Regions from separate parts of the Rhodococcus sp. AC861 genome, predicted to be linked through region 3. Evidence: predicted binding sites of a transcription regulator. Region 3 holds the regulator's gene; each other region holds the start of a gene.
The links. The regulator LexA, encoded in region 3, represses DNA repair genes until DNA is damaged. The targets are predictions, from matches to a motif close to CGAACANNTGTTCG.

Region 1 (4,152 bases), 310 kb from region 3:
GGGAGCGCCCGGGTACTGCGGGAGCTCGGACGTCGACGCACGCACGACCATGCCGATGCCGGGGCCGACGTCGATCTGTCGACGCCAGGATTCGGTCGTGGCGGTGTCGAATCCACCCGCGTCGAGAAGGTCGAGCGTGGTCAGGATGTGACACCCGGCGATGACGGTCCGGGCGCGAACCTCCTCGCCGCCGGCGGTGCGGACGGCCCACCCGTCACCGTGTCGCGTCACCGACGTCACGGCGTCGCCGAGTGACACCGTTCCGCCGTCCGCCTCGATCTTCGTCTGGAGGGCCACGCTCAGTGCCCCGCTACCGCCGACCGCCCGGCCCGGCGGAGTGGTGTGCATGAGCGCGTTGAACGCGACCATGGGCGCGGTTCCCGGCTCGGACATCGGGGGACCGGACTGCGCGCCGAACCATGCGAGAGCCGCCTTGAGCCGCTCGCTGTCGAACCACCGGTTCAACAGGGAATCTCCCGAGGCGAGGAACTCGCGCGACAGAGCCGCCGCGCCATCACTCGCGTCCATTCCCCAGAACGACGACAGCAGGGCACGACCGGTCGGGGGACTGCCGAAGGACTTCATCACCCGCGCGCTGCGGGGACCCCACAGCGCGACGAACGCCCGGTAGGCATCCGCATCCTTGCGGCCACACGCGGCTTCGATCGACGCGCACGTCGCGTCGAGATCGACGGAGAAGACGATTCCGGGCTGATCCGTTCCGGGGGGCGGGGGAGCGAAAGCCCACGGATCGCAGTCGAGATAGCGAAGGCCGTGGTCGCCGAGGCGGAGTTCCTCGATGATGCCGGTCTGCCGGATCATGATGTGGGCGGACGATCCGCGGTCCACCTTGTGGCCGGGGAAGCGCTCCACCGTGGAGGCGGCCCCACCGACGACGGTGTCGCGTTCGAGCACCCGTACCGACCATCCTGCGTCGGTGAGGTAGGCGGCGGAGACCAGTGCGTTGTGGCCGGATCCGATGACGGCGGCATCGATCACGTGATCGGCCTCATTTCTGTGGTGGTGGTGAACGGTGACGCGGTTCCCTCTGTCGACGGTAGGCCGCGTTCTGTCAGAGGTAATTCGCGGCCGAGGACGGCGAAGGGTCGGGAATCACCGGCGAAGTGGAAACGTCGCACGACGTCGACGAAACCCATTCTGCGGTAGAGCCTCCATGCTCGGTTGTCCTCGCCCGCCACTTCGGGTGTCGAAAGCAGCACCGCGCTCTCTCGGCGTCCGTCGAGCAGCGCGAGCAGGAGGCGTTCTCCCAGACGGTGCCCCTGCGCCTCCGGAGAGACGTGGAGTTCGGTGAGTTCCACGTAGTCGGCCAGCATCGCTTCGGAGCGCTCGTGTGACCACCCGGCTCGCCGCATTCCGTCACGAACCTGTTGGTGCCACCACTGGTGGGGTGCGCCTCGGTAGCAGTACGCGATGGCGACGAGCGGGCGGTGACCTTCGTCTCCCTCCGGTGCCAGCGCGCCGACGGCGTGCCAGCCGGGACGCAGGATGTGTTCCGCCCACATCGGCGCACGGTGGAGTTCGGTGCCGCGTGGATAGCCCATCGCCGCGACGTAGACCGAGAGCGCCTCGGTGAGCCGTCGCCGCATCTCCTGTGGAGACAGCTCGATCAGCACCGGACCGTGGTCCGAGACCTGTTCGGCGGCGTCCGACACGGTGTTCACCTCGATTCCTCGCCTCGATCCCTGGCTTCCTGTCGGTGGCCCGCGCTATGGTGAATCCATCGAACACGCGTTCGAATGGATCGTGCCTCGGCGCCGAACGGTTCCGGCAGGTCGATTCTGCAACGATGTCCGACCTCCATGCTTACATCGCCCTCGTTCGGGCCGCTCGGCGGACTGTTCGAAGGGTCCGCGGTGTTGTACGGAGAGAACACCGACACGAGGGATGGGTCAGACAGGGAGGTCCGGCAATGATGGCAAACCCGACAGTCCACAGCTCGACGGTTCGCGGTTCTGCGGCGCGCGGTCCGGCAGAGGCAGACGCGGCACACCGCGCCCCGGTCGGCGGTAGTGCGGAGCGCTCCACTGTCGTGTCCATCCGTGCGAAGACGTCGGCACCGCGTCCCTATGCGCGGGCTCGGATGCTGCTCCGTCGTGCCGACGCCATCCTGGGGGATGCTGCCGGTGCGCCGTCGGCGGCGGACCGTTTCCTGGAGTCCTACGTAGCGGCTCTGCGCGGCGCGGGCGCGTTGCTCGACGCGGTCGATCCGGTCCCCAAGCGCGGCGCGTCACGCAGCGCGTGGGTGCGCATGCAGGTGGCTGCTCCGGACTTCACCGAGTGGGCTGCGTACTTCTCCGCGTACTCCGCGCTCCGCGCCTCCATCGAGGCCGGATCCGCGGACCGTCTCGACGAGGCGGAGGCCGACGAGTTCTTCCTGCAGGTCGGGCGCTTTCTGCACCGTGTGGAAGACCGCGTGAACGTCCGTTCCGACGACGTCGCGGTGCCCGCCTAGGGCCGGTCGCCACCACGGCGGCGATTTTTCTCGCATACTGGTGGTGCAGGTAGGTGGTACGCCGCCGATTCTGCTCGTATCATCGTCAACAGGTAGCCGGGACCGATCGGCTACCTCTCGCTTCTGGCAAAGAAGCGAGAGCCATCATCCAGTGCCGGGGGAGGTACCGTGCCACTCTCCGAGCACGAGCAGCGCATGCTCGATCAAATCGAGAGCGCTCTCTATGCCGAGGACCCCAAGTTCGCGTCTACCGTGCGCGGCGGACGGATTCGGGCCGCGTCCACGCGGCGTCGTTTCCAGGCCGTCGCCCTGTTCGTGATCGGCCTCATTCTGCTCATCGCAGGTGTGGCTCTCCCGATCAAGCCCGGTGGATTCCCGATCATCAGCCTCGTCGGCTTCGTGTTCATGTTCGGGTCGGGCGTGCTTCTCCTGTTGCGCAAGCCCGCCACGTCACAGTCCGATCGATCCGGCGGCGCCGACACCGCGTCGCCAGGGGAGACACGTCGTCCGGGATCCGCGCCGCGCCGCGGCCCCCGCCGGGGCTTCTCCTCACGTATGGAAGACCGCTTCAAACGCCGTTTCGACCAGGAGTAGCGCGCACAGAACCGACGCGCGCGGATCCTGGTCCGCATCGACCGCCACAGCGCGGCACCCCCGACGGGGTGCCGCGCTGTTGTCGTCTGTGTGGGTCCGGTGGCGTCGCATAGCGGTCTCGGGCAACTCGCGCCCCACCTCGCCCCACGATCGGCTCCGCGATCCCGCGAATCCCCACCGCGCCCCACAGCAACTCACCAATCGCTGATCGCGGACACCACCGATTACAGGGCCCCCTCTCACCTGGCCTTATTCGTTGCGGTGAGCCCCACTCGGCCATCTGTTGCCGTGGGCCTGCCGCGGCCACTGTCCGGGCGAAATAATTTCTCCCACCACCCCCCACCGCTGTCACCTGCATCTTTCGTGATCCCTCACTAATTCGATGCTCCACATCGATTGAATGTGGGGGAAAGTGGGGTAATGTGGTGGACAGCGGAGATCAGGAACGCCCCGCGACATGCACGATGCGGGTCCGAGCAGGAGGTGCCGAGTGTTTCTCGGTACCTACACGCCCAGACTCGACGACAAGTACCGGCTGACGCTGCCGGCGAAGTTTCGCGAAGACCTGGCGGGAGGAGTGATGGTGAGCAAAGGGCAGGACTACAGCTTGGCCATCTATCCCCGTGACGTATTCGCGGAGCGGGTGGAGAAGCTGTCGAAGGCTTCTCGTTCCAACCCCCAGGCTCGCGCGTACATCCGCAACCTGGCGGCCGGAACCGACGAGCAGCGGCCGGACACGCAGGGTCGCATCACCATCGGGTCCTCGCATCGCGAGTACGCGAAGCTGTCCAAGGACTGCGTCGTCATCGGCTCGATGGATCACCTCGAACTCTGGGATGCCGCGGCATGGGAGCGGTACTCGCAGGAGCATGAAGAAGATTTCTCGCAAGCTGTCGATGAATCATTGATGGGAATGTTGTAAACCCGTATGTCGTAACAGATTTCGGGCCGGCGGCGAGTGCCGCGTGGCCTCTGCCCGAAACCGGGCCTTGACGTACTTCCCCAACGCCAAGTACCGGTCGGACCCTGACGTACTTCCCCAACGCCAGGTTCCACTGTCGGACAGAGACCTCGACGCACTCCCC
Region 2 (4,152 bases), on a different contig from region 3:
GGTGGGCCGTGCCGGCGTTCCCATCCCGCCCACGGCCCTCGGCCTGCTGTGGGGACTCGTGCTGGTCATGTCCATCACGGTGATCCTCGGGTCGCTGACCTACTACCTCGTGGAACGACCGATGATGCGGTGGCGGGCCGGACGCACCGCGTGAACCGACGGGGCTTCCTCGTGCTCGCCGCGGCCGCGGTCGCCGCGGGGTGTGCGCAGGACCGGATAGTCACTGTTCCGGCCGCAGCACCGCGTCGGGTGCTCGGCTACTCCACCGGCGCGTCCATCCTGTGGGCCGACGACGCCGACGTGACCCGCACGATGGCCGCGGTCCGTGACGGCGGCGCGACGTCGGTGCGCATCGACGTGTCGTGGCGCTTCGCCGAACCTGTTCGTGAACAGTACGACTGGCGACCCTCCGATCGGGTGGTCGATGCCGCCAGGGCGGCCGGACTGGACGTGGTGGCCACGCTGACCACGACACCGGCCTGGGCGGCCATCGGGTTCTCCGACCTGCCCGCAGCGGCACCCCGGAACCCTCAGGAGTACGGCGCGTTCGCCGGTGTCGTCGCCGAGCGGTACCGCGGCAGGGTGTCGTCCTACGAGATCTGGAACGAGCCGAACGGTCGACTGTTCTTCTGGCCGAACCCCGACCCCGTCCGCTACACCACGATGCTGCGGTCGGCTTTCACCGCCGTCACCGCGGCCGATCCCGACGCCGTCGTCGTGGCCGGGGCGCTGGGCAACACGGACACCGCCGACGGCCGTGTCGACTCTCACGACTTTCTCGTGGGCATGTACGACGCCGGTGCGGCCGGGTCGTTCCATGCGCTGTCCTACCACGCGTACGACTACGGAACCACCCTCGCCGATGCCGGCTTGTACCCAAATTCCGCTGTGCAGCAGATCATCAGGATGCGGCAGACGATGGTGGAGCGCGGGGACGCGTCGGCACGCATCTGGATCACCGAGTACGGCGCACCCGACACCGGCGTGGACGCGGACACGCAGGCGCGGCTCATCGTGGACTCCGCCCAGCAGTGGGGCGAGGTGCCGTACGGCGGGCCGTTCTATGTCTACACCGTCCGCGACGGCGACAGCGCGTCCACCGATTCCGAGGCGCGCTTCGGCGTGCTCGACGACGCCTTCGTACCCAAACCCGTCTACGGGCAGCTGGCCGCGCTGGCGGCAGCGGGTCTGCCGCAACGCGACGTCGCGAACCGGTTCGATGCTGCCGCGACGCCCGATCTCGGAGAACCCCTGGGTCCGGTCTTCGCCCTCTCCGCCGGCGCGGGCCGCCAGTACGCGCGGGGCAGCCTGTATTCGACTGCGGGCGGCTGGGTCACCTCACCGCCGGCGGTCGCGGATATCGCCCGCACCACTGGGCTCGTTCCGGCAGGCCCGTTTCGCGACGGGTACCAGGATCTGCTCGCCGATGGCGGGTTCCGCGTGTTCTCCCACCCGCAGTTCGGGACGTGGGCAGTCGTCGGCGCGATCCTCGATCAGTGGCGGCCCGATCTCGGGTTCCCGGTCACCGGGGAGTACGAGACGCCCGACGGTCAACGCGTCGTGGACTTCGAGTTCGGCCGCATCCTGTGGACGCCGATCGGCGGGGCAGTGGTCGTTCGGGATCGGTGAGATCGCCGCCGCTATTCCAGCGTGGCCGGCTTCCTGGGAAGAGGGTTCACAGGCGTGTCCTCGCGCAGAATGCGAGCGCCGTCCTCTATGTCCGCATTGTGAATGGCTCGGCCCATGACGACGCTCGCGACCAGGGCTGCAACAACCCAGACGGCGCCGATGCCGTAGACGATCCACCACATCACACGAGTGTGACACCGGAACCAGGAATTGCAACGAAAATGGCAATAAAACCATTAGGAACGTTTTTTACGGCGCTCGGAAGCGCCACCACGGGAGACTAGGGCGGGCGTCTGCTGCGCAGAGCCTGTCATTCGGTTGCACGACGGAGTCGAGGCCGGTTCTGGCGGTCGGCGCTGTTCAGACCGCGTTCATCCTTGATTCGGTGCTGCCTGCTCGGCGGACGGGTAGCCAAATGACTTGCAGCAGAAACAGCGGCTGGCCATACTTTCCGCATGGCCAGGAGACGCTCGCGCATTGTTGCGCCCGATAAACCGACGCTCGGACAAGTCAGTTCCGTCGGTATCAGTTTTGTCGCTTTTCTGGTCCTGCTGGGCTTGTGCGTGAGTCACGGCTTGCTCTGACATTGCGCGCATGTAGGCATATCGAACATGTGTTCGATTTTGTCGGTGGGTCGCGGTAGCGTAAGGCATGTTTTCGGGGGGAAACGCAGGGGACGGTCGTCGTGACTACGGCTCCATCGGCGACCCCGTTCTCGCCCAGCTCATCGCCGAGCAGGAGGAGCTGACGCGTCGCATCGCGGCGTACGCCACACAGCACCTCGACACGGCGGACCGTCTCGCTCTCCTGGTGCGGGACGAGAAGGTGACGCGTGCCCGCCTGGGTCAGGCCCACGTGTGGCTGGCGGAGCTCGTCCAGCAGCGCAGCTTCGAGGAGACCGGAGCACGCAATGCCGATGCCCTGGCACTGCTCCTCACCATCGACCGCTCGGCCGCCTCGACGCGCCTGGCCCTCGCCGCACAGCTCGGCAACAGGACCACCCTGCTCGGTGACGTCATGGAACCGGAGCTACCCACCACAGCCGCAGCGCTGCGTGAAGGCGCCATCGACCCGGCTCACGTGACGGTCATCCGGAAGTTCGACAAGAACCTCCCCGCCGCTGTGGACGCCGACACCCGCGCTCACGCTGAGCGGCACCTGGCCACTGCGGCGCGCGAGGTCCGTCCTGCGGAGCTCACCGCACTCGCCGAGCGCCTCACCGCGCACATCGTCGAGGAAGGCGAGTTCGAGCTGCAACCGGAGCGCGTGCGTAAGCGCGGCATCTTCATGAACAAGCAGGGCAGCGACGGCATGCGCACCGGCAGGTTCGTTCTCGATTCCGAGACCGCGGCGTACATGGACGCCTACAACAGCAAGTACGCGGCGCGCGGAGTGGGGAATCCCGAGGACACGCGTGCGCCCGTCGTCGGCACGGACCCGGACGACGAGACCCGCCGACGTGACACCCGGACCACACCGCAACGCAGGCACGACGCTCTGAAGCTGCTGCTGCGCGACACACTGGCCTCCGACGATCTCGGCAAGCACCGCGGCGTGCCGGTCAAGGTCATCATCGTTGCCCGGCTCGAAGACCTGCTGCGCGGTACCGGACTCGCCACCACCGCAACGGGTTCCACCGTGTCGATCCGAGACGTCATCCGTATGGGGTCACACGCCGACCATTACCTCGCGGTCTTCGGCGACGACGACGGCCGGCCACTGCACTTCGGCCGCACCCGACGCATCGCCAGTGAAGATCAGCGCCTCGTCCTCATGGCCACGGACCGCGGGTGCACCGCCCCGGGATGCGATCGCCCCGCCGTCGCAACACAGGCGCACCACATCCACGAATGGCAGGACGGCGGGCCCACCGACATCGAATCGCTCACCTTCGTGTGCGACATGCACCATCCGATGATCAACGACGGCGCACTCGGATGGTCCACCACCACAGCGCCACCAGGTCACCCCTACGCCGGGCGCACTCTGTGGCACCCGCCTGCCCTCATTGACCCGTCAAGGACGGGCCGGGTGAACCACTTCCACCACCCACAGGACTATCTGTGGGAGGACGACGAGCCGGCCGCGTGAGTCATCTCGATGAGCCGCAACGCATCCCACGGCGCGAAGCCCTTCGCATCGTTGTCGAAGTAGACGTACACGTCTCGCTTCGCTGCGCGCCACTCTCCGATGCGCTCGGCCCACCGGCCGAGCGCATCGTCGGAGTACCCGCTCGTGTACAGCTCGGTGTCGCCGTGCAGCCGGACGTAGACCACGTCGCTGGTCACCTCGGTGAGCATCGGGAACTTTCCGGCCGAATCAGCGACCACACAGCCGATGTCGTGTGCGCGCATGAGCTCGTACGCCTCGGGTGAGTCGAAGCTCGGGTGCCGCACCTCGAGGCAGTGCCGCAGCGGACGATCCTCGTCGACGTCGAGAAACACCCGGTCGTCGGCGAGCTTGTCGTCGTGCTTCTCTCCCAGCCGGGCTGCCTCCATCGTCGACCGCGGCAGCAACGCGAAG
Region 3 (4,152 bases):
GCCGGCCACAACCGTCGGATCTAGGCTGCCTTCGTGCCGCACACCCTCGTCTCGTCCCGACCCGTCGACGCCGAGACGGTGATCGAGCGGAGCCGGTTCCTTGCCCGTGTGGTCGCCGTCCGTACGGAGTCCGCGGCGCTCGAGGTGGTCGCCGCGGTGACCGCAGAGTTCCCCGACGCCGGCCACCACTGCTGGGCCTTCGTCGTCGGCGCAGATCAGGAACACCGCCGTCAGCGCGCATCGGACGACGGTGAACCCGGTGGCACGGCGGGCGTTCCCATGCTCGGCGTGCTGACCGGCCGCGATCTCGTCGATGTGGTGGCTGTCGTCAGCCGCTGGTTCGGGGGCGTCAAGCTGGGGGCCGGTGGCTTGGTGCGCGCGTACTCGGGTGCGGTGAGTGCGGCGCTCGACCGTGCGGAGGTGGGCGAGCTCGCGCGTGTCGACGTTCTCGAGATGGCCTTGTCCCATGCGGATGCCGGTCGGGTGGAGGGCGTTCTGCGCGTGCACGCATTCGTCATCGACGACGTCGCCTACGGGTCCGACGTGCGCCTGCGGGTGATCGGGGACGGTGACCGGCTCGACGGTGTCCTCGCGTCGGCGACCAGCGGAAGTGTCGTCGCCGAGCGCGTCGGGCACCGGTGGGTGCTCGAGTTCTGAGGCCGCAGGGTGCGCTGAGCCGCGGATACCGCGGCTCACCGCACCGAACTCCGCCCGGCGACGGCACCGCAGTCACCGAACGTGCTCGCACTGGTCATCGACCCAGCGTGCACTCGGGTTCTACTCTCGAGTGAGATCCGCCGTACGCCTAACGAGGAGAACCATGAAGCGCACGTTGTTCGAGGCCGAGCACGACCTCTTCCGCAGCTCGTACAAGAAATTTCTCGAGCAGCATGTCGCGCCGCATCACGCCGAGTGGGAGACCCAGAACATCGTCGACCGCGGCGTGTGGGTCGAGGCCGGTAAGCAGGGCTTCCTGGGCATGGCCGTGCCGGAGGAGTTCGGCGGCGGCGGGGTCAAGGACTTCCGCTACAACGCCATCGTCACCGAGGAGACCACGGCCGGTGGCTACAGCGGCATCGGGTTCACGCTGCACAACGACGTCGTCGCTCCGTACCTCATCGAGCTGACGAACGACGAGCAGAAGCAGCGCTGGCTGCCCGGCTTCTGCTCCGGTGAGCTGATCACCGCGATCGCGATGACCGAGCCGGGTACCGGTAGCGACCTGCAGGGCATCAAGACCAAGGCCGTCCGTGACGGTGACGACTGGGTGCTCAACGGCTCCAAGACGTTCATCACCAACGGCATCAATGCCGACATCATCATCGTGGTGGCGTGCACCGATCCCGAGAAGGGCGCGCAGGGCTTCAGCCTGTTCGTCGTCGAGCGCGACATGCCCGGATTCGAGCGCGGCCGCAACCTCGACAAGATCGGTATGAAGGCGCAGGACACCGCGGAGCTCAGCTTCACCGACGTCCGCATTCCCGCCGCCAACATGCTCGGCGAGGAGGGCATGGGCTTCATCTACCTGATGCAGAACCTGCCTCAGGAGCGTCTGTCGATCGCCGTCGTCGCGGCTGCCGCGATGGAGTCGGCGCTGGCGATGACGATCCAGTACTGCAAGGACCGCAAGGCGTTCGGGAAGCCGATCGGCAAGTTCCAGAACACACGCTTCGTGCTCGCCGAGTGCGCGACCGAGACGACTGCCGTCCGCATCATGGTGGACAAGTACATCGAGCAGCTCAACGCGAACGAGCTGTCGGTGCAGGAAGCCGCCATGGCCAAGTGGTGGACCACCGAGAACCAGGTCAAGCTCATCGACCGGTGCCTGCAGCTGCACGGCGGCTACGGCTACATGAAGGAATACCCGATCGCCAAGGCGTACATGGACTCTCGTGTCCAGACGATCTACGGCGGTACGACCGAGATCATGAAGGAGATCATCGGTCGCGGGTTGGATCTGTAACCACACCGAACACGACGAAGCCGGCGCTGGAAATCCAGCGCCGGCTTTCGTGTGTCGTGGATCAGAGCTTGCGCATCACCGTGACGACCTTGCCCAGGACCACGGCGTCGTTACCGGGAATAGGTTCGAACAGGTCGTTGTGGGGGAGCAGCCACACGTCGCCGCCGGTGCGCTTGAACGTCTTGACCGTGGCTTCGCCGTCGATCATGGCGGCAACGATGTCGCCGTTGTCCGCGACGTTCTGCTGGCGGACCACGACCCAGTCGCCGTCGCAGATCGCGGCGTCGATCATCGACTCGCCGACGACGCGCAGCAGGAACAGAGAGCCGGACCCGACGAGCTCACGTGGCAACGGGAAGACGTCTTCCACGGCCTGCTCGGCAAGGATCGGACCGCCGGCGGCGATCCGGCCGAGGACGGGAACGAACGTCGGCACGGGTAGACGGTCGTCGTCACCGTTCGACGTGGACGTGTCGAGGTGGTTGGTGGTGTCCGACGCGACCATGTCGTCCTGCGCGACGGCAGGTGCAGTCTCGGGCCGCCCGTTCTCGCCGGGCAGTCGCACGTCGACTGCACGGGGACGGTTGGGATCGCGACGGAGGAAGCCCTTACGCTCGAGAGTGCGGAGCTGATGGGCGACCGACGACGTGGACGTCAGGCCGACGGCATCGCCGATCTCGCGGATGCTGGGCGGATACCCGCGCTCGGTGACGGACGCACGGATCACCTCGAGAACGCGCCGCTGACGTTCGGTGAGACCCGAGTCGGTGTCGGCCGTGGTGGCGGAACCGCCAGCGGTCGTGCGCCCTCCAGCCGAGCCGGATGAGCTGTCGTCCTTCATCGAGATACCTCCATCGGTGGATGCGGGTGGAACAACCAGCTCCGTGGTGCAGATGATGCTGGTGTCACGTCCGTGGTGCGTGTGTCGAACCTAAACCGAAACACCCTTCGGATCAAACACCTGTTCGATTCGTGTCGCGTGTTCGATGCACTTTGTCGGTGGGCCCTGCTATACATCGAACATGCGTTCATTCGAACGCGTGGTCGAGTGCGACGTTCGAACACTTCGGTGGGAGAGCGTCGCGGAGGCCACCGGCTATCCACGAGGAGTGGTTGCAGTGACTCGTAGTGACGTTCTGACCATCGACACCGCACGGTCCATCGATCTCGATTCTCCCGTCTCCGACCGCTGGACCTGCGACGACGAGTCCTACTGGGGCCAGGTGCCCGCCCGAACGCACGGGGCGTCGACGCAGACCCGTGGCCGCACACCGGTTCGTCGCCGGACCGCTCCGCGGGATTCGAGCCGTCCCGACGCGGGCGCGACGGACTACCGGCGTCGTTCGCCGGGCGTGTCGCAGGTCGAACACCGCACCCGTCGGTCGCACGGATTCGCGTCGATGGTTGCTGTGGCGCTGATCACAGCGGTGTCCGCTCTGGGGCTCGTGGGGCTCGCCAACATGCGATCGGCAGACGCGCCGACGCAGCCGTCCGTCTCCCAGCAGATCGACGCGGGCGTCGTCACCGGACGGTGACGACGCTGGGGTACGCGGCGACTTCGCGGTCTGCTCCTGGCGGTATCCTCGACAGGTCGGATGCCGACACGGCGTCCGAGTTGTCCGTGCTACCGAGGGGTCGCTTACCCATGCACTGCCCGTTCTGCCGCCACCCCGACTCGCGCGTCGTCGATTCGCGCGAAGCGGAAGAAGGCCAGGCGATCCGGCGGCGCCGATCCTGCCCCGAATGCGGTCGACGCTTCACGACGGTCGAGACCGCTGTGCTGTCCGTGGTCAAGCGCAGCGGCGTCAGTGAGCCGTTCAGTCGCGACAAGGTCATCAAGGGTGTCCGTCGTGCCTGCCAGGGTCGCCAGGTGGACAACGACGCGTTGGTGCTCCTGGCCCAGCAGGTCGAGGACACCGTGCGCGCGTCAGGGTCCGCGGAAATCCCCAGCAACGAGGTAGGGCTCGCCATCCTCGGCCCGCTGAGAGACCTCGACGAGGTGGCGTACCTGCGCTTCGCGTCGGTCTACCGCTCGTTCAGCAGTGCAGACGACTTCGAGCGAGAGATCGACGATCTCCGTCGGCACCGTGCCGGTCTGGACGTCCCCGAAGCCGAGCCCGCAACCTAGCGTCCGGCCGCGCGCCGAACGTCCGCGATGGTCTTGCGGACACGCTTCTCACTCACCGGGT

Region 1: AC0IX4_RS09965 (SAV_6107 family HEPN domain-containing protein) is a predicted target of LexA. The motif match lies at 1,743-1,756, and genes of this name have one in related genera.
Region 2: AC0IX4_RS02470 (HNH endonuclease signature motif containing protein) is a predicted target of LexA. The motif match lies at 2,236-2,249, and genes of this name have one in related genera.

The regions. Positions count from the first base shown of each region.
Region 1 covers NZ_CEEDMW010000003.1:93,161-97,312, forward strand. Annotated here, with positions in the region: gene AC0IX4_RS09955 (phytoene desaturase family protein) at 1-999, opposite strand, end outside; gene AC0IX4_RS09960 (GNAT family N-acetyltransferase) at 996-1,607, opposite strand; gene AC0IX4_RS09965 (SAV_6107 family HEPN domain-containing protein) at 1,934-2,473, shown strand; gene AC0IX4_RS09970 (DUF3040 domain-containing protein) at 2,642-3,067, shown strand; gene mraZ (division/cell wall cluster transcriptional repressor MraZ) at 3,558-3,989, shown strand.
Region 2 covers NZ_CEEDMW010000001.1:509,860-514,011, reverse strand. Annotated here, with positions in the region: gene AC0IX4_RS02485 (acyltransferase family protein) at 1-154, shown strand, start outside; gene AC0IX4_RS02480 (cellulase family glycosylhydrolase) at 151-1,629, shown strand; gene AC0IX4_RS02475 (hypothetical protein) at 1,641-1,811, opposite strand; gene AC0IX4_RS02470 (HNH endonuclease signature motif containing protein) at 2,281-3,720, shown strand; gene AC0IX4_RS02465 (DUF72 domain-containing protein) at 3,687-4,152, opposite strand, start outside.
Region 3 covers NZ_CEEDMW010000003.1:400,064-404,215, forward strand. Annotated here, with positions in the region: gene AC0IX4_RS11410 (hypothetical protein) at 1-24, shown strand, start outside; gene AC0IX4_RS11415 (IMPACT family protein) at 34-657, shown strand; gene AC0IX4_RS11420 (acyl-CoA dehydrogenase family protein) at 821-1,963, shown strand; gene lexA (transcriptional repressor LexA) at 2,025-2,804, opposite strand; gene AC0IX4_RS11430 (hypothetical protein) at 2,986-3,498, shown strand; gene nrdR (transcriptional regulator NrdR) at 3,609-4,091, shown strand; gene hrpA (ATP-dependent RNA helicase HrpA) at 4,088-4,152, opposite strand, start outside.